2 regions of the Wenzhouxiangella sp. AB-CW3 genome follow, and region 1 is predicted to be linked to the other one. Evidence: riboswitches for the same ligand, from Rfam matches in the RefSeq annotation. Region 1 holds a riboswitch; the other holds the start of a gene.
The links. A riboswitch is a leader RNA that binds a small molecule or an ion and turns the genes downstream of it on or off. The one in region 1 is predicted to bind cobalamin.
Positions count from the first base shown of each region.

Region 2: it holds a riboswitch for cobalamin, as region 1 does, so the genes downstream of both, IC757_RS14505 (TonB-dependent receptor domain-containing protein) here and IC757_RS15700 (ribonucleoside-diphosphate reductase subunit alpha) in region 1, are expected to answer to the same signal.

Region 1 covers NZ_CP061368.1:3,639,442-3,644,453, forward strand. The annotation lists gene IC757_RS15695 (S41 family peptidase) at 1-2,032, shown strand, start outside; cobalamin riboswitch at 2,134-2,350, shown strand; gene IC757_RS15700 (ribonucleoside-diphosphate reductase subunit alpha) at 2,458-4,326, shown strand; gene IC757_RS15705 (ribonucleotide-diphosphate reductase subunit beta) at 4,317-5,012, shown strand, end outside.
Region 2 covers NZ_CP061368.1:3,362,524-3,367,535, reverse strand. The annotation lists gene IC757_RS14510 (hypothetical protein) at 1-607, shown strand, start outside; gene IC757_RS14505 (TonB-dependent receptor domain-containing protein) at 656-2,434, opposite strand; cobalamin riboswitch at 2,553-2,758, opposite strand; gene IC757_RS14500 (acyl-CoA dehydrogenase) at 3,000-5,012, opposite strand, start outside.

The sequences.
Region 1 (5,012 bases):
CCGCATCGTGTTCACCGACAATCTTCTCGGCCTGCACGCAATCAGCCTGGATGACGGCCAGGTCACCGAGATCGACCGCCAGTCGCGTCAGGGGGGTTACGATGTCGCGCTGTCGCCAGACGGCCAGTGGCTGGCCTATACCCGCCGCGCCAGCAACTATTTCAGAGACCTGGTGCTCTATCACTTCGATGACGAGCGCTCGGTCACCGTGACCGATGGCATGGCCGACGTGGCCTCGCCGGCATTCAGTCGCGACGGCAAATTTCTCTATCTGGCCGCATCGACCAACAGCGGTCCGCGCCAGTTTTCGCTGGACATGTCCAGCCAGGAGCGACCGTACCGCGCCGGGCTGTATGCCCTGGTGCTCGAGGCCGACGGCGAGTCGCCACTGGCCCCGCGCACCGGCGACGAGGAAGCCGGGAGCGACACCAACAAGGACAATGACGACGCTGACGAAGCACGCGGCGTCAACATCGACCTGGACGGACTGTTTTCCCGCAAGGTCGCCCTGCCGGTCGAGAAGGGCAACCATGGCAACCTGACTGTGGCCGCCGATGGCAGCCTGTACTGGATGCAGCGTGCCCAGCCAGGGGCGACGGTGGAGCCGCCGGGAGAGTCGGTGGTGCGTTATCACCGCCTCAGGCGCTTCGACTTCGACGAACGCAGCGCCAGCCGGGTCTACTCCGGCCTGCAGAGCTATAACATGAGCGCGGGCGGGGAACATGTCCTGGTTCGCCGCGACAACGGCCAGCTGGCCGTGGGCCGCACCGGCGACCGCCTCAGTCCGGATAATCTCGATCTGTCGGGCCTGCGCATGCACGTCGATCCGCGCGCCGAATGGGCACAGATCTTCGACGAGGGCTGGCGCTTCCAGCGCGACTATTTCTACGCGGAAAACCTGCATGGACTGGACTGGGACGCTGTCTATGAACAGTATCGTCCCCTGCTCGACCATGTCGGGCGACGCGAGGACCTCAACGACCTGATGGTCGAGATGATTGCCGAACTCATGGCCGGCCACAACCGGGTCAGTGGCGGCGATGTTCATCGGCCCAACGGACCCAGCGGCGGCCTGCTCGGCGCCAACTTCAGCGTCGCCAACAACCGCTGGCGCATCGATCGCATCTACACCGGCGAAGCCTGGAACCCCTTTGTCGACAGCCCGCTGGCCAAGCCCGGTCAGAGCGCCCGGGAAGGCGAGTACATCCTGGCCATCGATGGTCGCGACCTGAGTGCATCGGACAACCTGTTTGCCCGCCTGCAGGACACCGCCGGCAAGCAGATCGTGCTGACCGTCGGGCCCGACGCCGGGGGCGATGATGCCCGCGAAATCGTGGTCGAGCCGGTGTCCTCGGAAAACGGCATGCGTCTGTGGCACTGGGTCGAGAAGAATCGCCGCCTGGTCGACGAAGCCACCGATGGACGGGTCGGTTACATCTACCTGCCCAACACCGCCGGCCCGGGCTACACCTTCTTCAACCGCATGTTCCATGCCCAGCTTGACCGCGAAGCCCTGATCATCGACGAACGCGCCAACGGGGGCGGCCAGGCGGCCAACTACATCGTCGAGGTTCTCAGCCGCCGTCATCTGTCGAACTGGGTCTATCGCCAGGGTGAAATGTCCACCACGCCCATGGGCGCGCTGCACGGACCAAAGCTGATGATGATCGACCAGGATGCCGGCTCGGGCGGCGACTTCCTGCCCTACGCCTTCCGCGAACTCGAGATCGGCCCGCTGCTGGGCACCCGCACCTGGGGCGGCCTGATCGGCATCTTTTCCAATCCCCCGTTTGTCGATGGCGGCGTGATGACCGTGCCGCACTTCCGTTTTGTCGATGTCGACAACAACTGGTCGGTCGAGAACGAGGGCGTGGCCCCCGACATTCATGTCGAGCTCGACCCGGCCGCGACCAACGCCGGGCGCGACAGCCAGCTCGAACGTGCCATCGAGGAAATCCTGGACATGCTCGAGGACTACCGGGACGATATTCCGCGCGAAGCCCCGCCCCTGCCGACCCGGCCGGGGCACTGAGCCCGATACCGGAGCGAACGGCCGCCCTCCCTGGCCGTTCGCTCCGGGTCCTTTGCCTGCCCCGGGCAATTCAGAGGACTTGACCGAATCCCGCCCCTGGCCCAATATATGGGCACCACGGTGCCCCAGAACACAAGATATGGGGCTAAGAGGGAATTCGGTGCCGATGGCCAGCCCATCCATTCCGAAGCTGTCCCCGCAACTGTAGGCGGCGAGCCCGCCGGACCCACACGCCACTGGTGGTCGCACCGGGAAGGCGGTCCGGACCCGGGCCATGACCCGCAAGCCAGGAAACCTGCCGTGGCGCATGCAACAGCAACCGGGCGGGGCCTCCCGGCGGCGGTGGATTGCGGCTCGTCAATGCCGCCAGTCCTTCCGACCCCATGAGCCAACCCCGCCTCCGAAAGACTGCAACGGAGGATTGTATGAACCAGTTGGCTTCCGCGCTGACCCCGCCGAGCACCGAACGTGCCCGTCGTGCCCCTGTTCCCGCTCCGCTGGGACCCCGCCCCGCACCCGAATCACTGCGCCTCGATCCCCGCGGCGACGAGCGCCTGACCGCCTTCGGACTGCAGACGCTCAAGGACCGCTACCTGCTGCCCGGCGAAACGCCGCAGGACATGTTCGCCCGGGTCGCCTGCGCCTATGCCGACGACGCCGAACACGCCCAGCGCCTGTACGATTACATGTCGCGCCTGTGGTTCATGCCGGCCACGCCCATCCTGTCCAATGGCGGGACCCGGCGTGGCCTGCCGATCTCCTGTTTCCTCAACTCGGTGTCGGATTCGCTCGAAGGCATTGTCGGCACCTGGAACGAAAACGTCTGGCTGGCCGCCAACGGGGGTGGCATCGGCACCTACTGGGGCCAGGTCCGTTCGATTGGTGAGCAGGTCAAAGGCAGCGGCCAGACATCGGGCATCATGCCCTTCGTGCACGTCATGGACGGACTGACACTGGCCATCTCCCAGGGCTCGCTCAGGCGCGGGTCGGCCGCCGTGTATCTCGACATTCACCATCCCGAGATCGAGGAGTTCCTGGAAATTCGCAAGCCCTCGGGCGACTTCAACCGCAAGGCGCTGAACCTGCACCACGGCATCAATGTCACCGACGAGTTCATGCAGGCGGTCACCGATGGCCGGGAATTCGGCCTCAGGAGCCCGAAAACCGGCGAGGTGCTGCGCCATGTCGATGCCCGCAGCCTGTGGCAACGCATCCTGGAGACCCGCCTGCAGACCGGCGAGCCCTACCTGCTGTTCATCGACACGGTCAACCGCGACATGGCCGCGCACCAGAAGTCGCTGGGCCTGAAGGTCTCGACCTCCAACCTGTGCTCGGAGATCACCCTGCCCACCGGAACCGATACCGATGGCCAGGAGCGAACCGCCGTATGCTGCCTGTCATCACTCAACATCGAGACCTGGGATCAGTGGCATGGCGACGATGACTTCATCGAGGATGTCGCCCGCTTTCTCGACAACGTGCTCACGCATTTCATCGAGTCGGCGCCCGAGCAGATGGCGCGTGCCCACTACTCTGCACTTCGGGAGCGCTCGATCGGACTGGGCGTCATGGGCTTCCATTCCTTTCTTCAGGCGCGCGGCATTCCCCTGGAATCGGCACCGGCCAAGTCCTGGAACCTGAAGATCTTCCGTCATATCCGCTCGGCCATGGATGCCGCATCGACTGCCCTGGCCGAGGAACGTGGCCCGTGCCCGGATGCGCTGGCCGCCGGCGCCCGTGAACGCTTCAGTCACAAGCTCGCCATCGCGCCGACGGCCTCGATATCCATCATCTGCGGCGGCGTCAGCGCCTGCATCGAGCCGGCACCGGCCAACATCTACACGCACAAGACCCTGTCGGGATCATTCACCGTGCGCAACCGCCACCTGCAGACGCTGCTGGCCGAGCGCGGGCAGGACACACCGGACACCTGGGCATCGATTCTCGAGCACGAGGGTTCGGTGCAACACCTGGACTGCCTGGACGAAGACGAGAAGCTGGTGTTTCGCACCGCCTTCGAGATCGATCAGCGCTGGATCATCGAACTGGCCGCCGATCGCGCACCGCTGATCTGCCAGAGCCAGTCGCTGAACCTGTTCCTGCCGGGCAACATCGACAAATGGGACCTGCACATGCTGCACTGGTCGGCCTGGAAGCGCGGCATAAAGAGCCTGTACTACTGCCGCTCAAAGGCCATTCAGCGCGCCGGCTTTGCCGGCCAGCTCGGTGCCGCCGAACACACCGGTGGCCAGCAGCCGGCCACCGACTACGAGGAGTGCCTGGCATGTCAGTGATCGACCCCAACACCAATCCACGCAAGCTGCTCGGTACCGGCCGGGTCGGCCTGCTCGAGTCGACCGGCACCTACGATGTCGAACGCTACGGCTGGGCCTACGAATTCTGGAAACGCCAGCAGCAGACCCACTGGATGGGCGAGGAAGTACCGCTGGGCGATGACATCAAGGACTGGACCGGCGATCGCCTGAGCGAGGCAGAACGCTCGCTGCTCACACAGGTGTTCCGTTTCTTCACTCAGTCCGATGTGGAAGTTTCGGACAACTACATGAAGCGCTACATCCCGATCTTCCAGCCACTGGAAATCCAGATGATGATGGCCGCGTTCACCAACATGGAAACCGTGCACATCGACGCCTACGCCCTGCTGCTCAAGACCCTGGGCATGCCGCAGACCGAGTTCGAGGCGTTTCGCGATTACCGGCAGATGAAGGCCAAGGCCGACTACATGCAGACCTTCGGCGTCGACACGGTTGCCGACGTCTCGCGCACGCTGGCCATGTTCGGTGCATTTACCGAGGGCATGAGCCTGTTTGCCAGCTTCGCCATGCTGCTCAATTTCCCGCGCTTCAACAAGATGAAGGGCATGGGCCAGATCGTGAGCTGGTCGGTACGCGACGAGTCGCTGCACTGCGAGGGCGTGATCCGGCTGTTTCATGAATGGAACCGTGAAACCGGCGCCCTG
Region 2 (5,012 bases), 280 kb from region 1:
CAGCCCGGACGAGAATCCGCTTGAACTCAGTGACAGCCGATTCTACGGTCAGGTGAATGCCGAATCACTGGTTGGCGGGCTGGTCGGAAGTACCAATGAGGACGCCTGGATTCTTCGCAGTCATGTTGTGGGTGATATCTCTGGAAATGACCAGGTTGGTGGACTGAGTGGTCGCGCGAGAAGTCAGGTTGTTGACAGTTACATGCTCGGAAGCGTTGCGGGTGTTGAGCAGGTCGGTGGTGCTGTTGGTGAGCAGACATCTTCCGGGAGCCTGCAGAATGTCTATGTTGCCACCCAGATTGATGGCGAAGATGAGGTGGCTGGGCTGATCGGTCGCAATAGCAATGAAGTGCCTCCTGAGAGCAGCTTCTGGGACGAGCAGGCGTCAGGTTTGTCAGGCGAGTTTGACGCAACGGCGAAGACAACCAGCGAGCTGACCAAAATTGAAACCTTTACCGATACCGACACTGACGGTCTGGACTCACCGTGGGATTTCGATGATGTCTGGGCCATCGACCCGGAGATCAATGATGGCTATCCGTACCTGCTTGGCAATCCGCCGATTGAGCTTCCCGACATGATCTTCCACAGTCGTTTCGAAGAGTAGGCGGGCAATAGCCCGGATCGGAGGCGAGCCCCGATCCGGGCATTGTGTTTATCCTTCCCAGCGCAAGGCCATAAACAGGCTGCGGCCATGGGCATTGAAGCCGAACAGCGGCTCGTAGTTCTTGTCGGTCACGTTTTCCAGACGGCCTTCGACCTGGAAACCGCTGCCCAGCGGGTAGCCGGCACGCAGGTTGACCAGGGTATGCGAAGGCAGACGCTCGGCGCCGACATCCAGCCGTTCACCGGTATGGACGATTTCTCCACCCAGCCAGCCTCCGGTCGCGAGCAGGCGGTCGACTGACACGGCAGCCTTGTGTTCGGCACGTCGCAGCAATTGCTGACCGGTGTCGCGGTCTTCCGGGTCCTGCCAGGTGTAGCTCGCCTCTGTGCGCCAGGCATCCAGGCTGAGCTGGTGCCGCAGCTCCACGCCCCGGATACGTGCCCGATCGACGTTGACGGCCTGAAATTCCGGGCCGCTGAAGTCGATCAGGTCGTCGATGCGGGTTTCGAACAGGTTGAGTGTCACCGTCTGGCCGTCTGTGGGCCGGATCTCACTGCCGACCTCGTAGGTCCAGGACGACTCCGGGTCCAGTTCGGGATTGCCGGCGAACAGGCCTCCTGATCCGGGAGAGTAAAGCTGGTTGAAGTTGGGGGCGCGGAAGCCGCGTCCGGCACTGGCATACAGCCGCACGGCGTCGCTGGGCCGCCAGCCACCGGCCAGATTGCCGGTCACGGCGCTGCCGAACTGTTCGTCTTCATCAACACGCAGACTGGCCTCCCAGTCGGTACGGTCGCGATGGGCATGCAGTCCGGTCCAGGCACCCACGTTATAGCGGTTCTCGGCCCAGCTGTTGCGGCTAACGCCGGATTCTCGCCAACTGTCCAGGCCGATCAGCCAGAGGGTGTATTCCTCGATCAGGCGCTCGGCCTGCACGCCGGCCTGGACTCGCCGCGTCACTGCCTCGGAAAACCCGAATGGCGTTTCGGTATCCAGCCGGTCGCGGTACATGGCGACTTGGCCCTGCCATTGCCAGGGGCCGTTGCCATCGTGCCGATATTCGGTCTGGATGGCGTAGTTGAGAAAGTCCGACTCACCCTGGTCGAACTCGATTTCGCCGTCGCTGGCGCGCGCACTCCAGCTCAACTGGCCCGGCCCCAGGTCATTGCTGCCACGCAGGTTCAGGCTGAGATTCTCGAACCCGTCATCATCCGGATCGAAGGCAAAGCCGCGCTCGTTCTGTGCCGAAAACCCGTCAACCCGGCGTCCCGCAAGACTCATGCCGAAGGCTTCGCTGCCCCATGAGGCTGACAGCGCCCGGTCGTTGTAGCGGCCGTAGGCTGCACGCACCGATGTGCCTTCGGGCTGGCGGGTGAAGATCTGGATGACGCCACCTATGGCGTCCGATCCGTAGCGCGCCGCGCGCGGACCACGAACGATCTCGATGCGCTCGATGTGGCTGGGGTCGAGGATTTCCCAGGTGAATGACCCGGTGCCCGACGAGGCGGCACGCACGCCGTCGATCAGCACCAGCACATGGTTGGAGTTGGTGCCGCGCATGAAGGTGCTGGTCTGACCACCTGGACCCCCGGCGCGGCTCATGTCGATACCGGCTTCCAGGCGCAGCAGTTCCAGTATGTCGGGCGCCTGGCTGCGCTCGATGGCGGCACGGTCGATGACGCTGACCGAGGCCAGCGGCTGTTCGATCAATTGTTCGCTGCGTGTGGCCGTGACCACGACGGTGTCGTGCTCTGCGTCCTCGGCAACGACATGAAGAGAGGTCAAAAGCAGGCCTGAACCGGCCAGGCCGGCAAAAGTACTTCGTTTCATGGTGTTGTTGGCTCCTCGCGCTCACCCGCGCACTGGTCGGAGAGGGTGGAAGGAGCACGAGAAGCCGTCAGGATATGCACAGGCAACGTCGACCCCGGTCGCCCACCGCAACCCGAATGGTTCATGATCTGGCTCAGGCCGGTCTCCTGACTTTCGGGGATGAACAGTCGTGTCATCCCGGCTGGACCTTCCCCCATCATCCGACGGAGTGGTTGTACCAGCCGCATGTCCGGGCCGAATCACCCTGGGCGTGCCGATTACAGTTGCGGGGGCAGTGCCGGACTTTCACCGGTTTCCCGAAACACCTGATGCCGTGGCTTTTTTCTTGAGTCGCTGACTCGGTGGTCCCAAGTAGCAAGCCGCCATGTTAACCCAATCAGGCCGGTTGGAGCGCGGCAATTGGTGGAGGCCGTGCAGCAGTGAGCGTGCGGGGTCCCGGCTCTTCGGCCGGTAGGACGGTGACTGGGGGTGGGCGATGCAGGATCGAGCCTGTGAGGTCCCGGCGCGGTGGCCGGGGCGACGTTGAGGAGATGCCAGACGCTGTTGGTGGGGCAGGTTGATCCGGTCAGGCGGCCTTGCGGTCGCCGTTGCGGATCTTCTCGCCGGTGCTGGTCAGGCTGGCCTGGAGCTCTTCGAGCTCGAAGTCATCAACGGTGATGATTTCCATGACGCGCTCGCGTACCGAGGCCAGGAATTCGGCTTCCTTATCGGTTAGCACCTGATTGTTGACCGCCGAGGCAATATGCTCGTCCGAAGTGTACCCGGAGAGCTGTTCGGCCCGCTGGGCCTTGAGCATCTTGCGCTCCAGTGGCTCGGCGGCGATCACGTCGGGCAGCAGTTTTTCCATGACGCCCACCCAGTGGCCGGCGGCATCCGATCGGTAAACCCCGCGGGTGAGGCGGTCGCGCGTTTCCGAAGGCGAGAGCAGCAGCGAGGCCACCTTGTGACCCAGGCGGTCATTGGGTGCCCGCTCGACGCGACCCAGCGGGAAGATGATCATGCGCAGGAACGGGCGCACCCAGGGCATCGGGTAGTTGTCGATCACGCCGCGCAGCGCGGTCTGGATCTTGAAGATGGCATCGTGGAAAGCCCAGGCCAGAATCGGCTGATCGGCAGCCGGGCGGCCCTCGTGCTCAAAGCGCCTGAGCATGGCCGAGCAGATGTAGAGCTGGCTGAGTGCGTCACCCAGGCGACCGGAAATCTTTTCCTTCTGCTTGAGCTTGCCGCCATAGGTGAGCATGGCGATATCGGCCAGGTAGGCAAACGCGGCGCTGTAGCGGCTGAGCTTGCGGTAGTACTTGCGCGTGCGGCGGTCGCCGGGCACGGCGGCAAAACGGGCAAAGCTCAAGCCCAGGATGAAAGCCCGCACGGCATTGGAAATCGAATGACCGATGTGGGCAAACAGCAGCTTGTCGAATTCCCTCAGGCGCTCGTCATCATCCTCGATCTTGAGGGCTTCGAGCTCCTTGAGTACATAGGGGTGGCAGCGGATGGCGCCCTGCCCGAAGATCATCATCGAGCGGGTCAGGATGTTGGCGCCCTCGACCGTGATCCAGATCGGAGCGCCCTGCCAGGCGCGGCCGAGGTAGTTCTTCGGCCCGAGAATGATGCCCTTGCCGCCATGGATGTCCATGGCGTCCTTGATGATGTCGCGGCTCTGCTCGGTGCAGTGGTACTTGGCGATGGCGCCCGGCACGGCCGGTTTCTCGCCGTCGTCGACTGCCGATGCGGTCTGGCGGCTCAGGGCGCTGATGGCGTAGGTATGGCCGGCCATGCGCGCCAGGGCTTCCTCGACGCCTTCGAAGCGGCCGATGGGCAGGTTGAATTGCTTGCGGATGCGGGCATAGGCGCCGGTGACCAGGGTGGCGGACTTGGCCCCGCCGGAGGTCGAGGAAGGCAGTGAAATGGCCCGGCCCACCGAAAGCGATTCGATCAGCATGCGCCAGCCATTGCCGGCATGCTCGACGCCACCGAGCAGGGTATCGAGCGGCACGAACACGTCCTTGCCAACGATCGGCCCGTTGGGGAACGGGTTGTTGAGCGGGAAGTGGCGCCGGCCAATCTCCATGCCCGGCGTGTCGGCGGGCAACAGCGCCACGGAAATGCCGATGTCTTCGGTATCGCCGATCAGGCCGTCGGGGTCGTACAGGCGGAAGGCCAGACCGACCACGGTGGCACAGGGCGCCAGGGTGATGTAGCGCTTTTCGAAGTTGAGCTTGATACCCAGCACCTGCTTGCCGTCGACCTTCTTCTTGCAGACGATGCCGAAGTCGGAAATCGAGGTGGCATCGGAGCCAGCGGTGGTGCTGGTCAGGCCGAAACACGGGATTTCCTCGCCGGTGGCCAGGCGCGGCAGGTAGTGATCCTTCTGTTCATCGGTGCCGTAATGCAGCAGCAGCTCGGCCGGGCCCAGGGAGTTGGGTACGGCGATGATGGAGCCGACCTGTGAACTCATGCCGCCGACTTTCTCGAGCACGGCCCGGTGGGCAACGGCGGAAAACCCGAGGCCGCCGTATTCCTTCGGGATGATCATGCCGAAGTACTTGTTCTTGCGCAGGTGGTCCCAGACCTCGTCGGA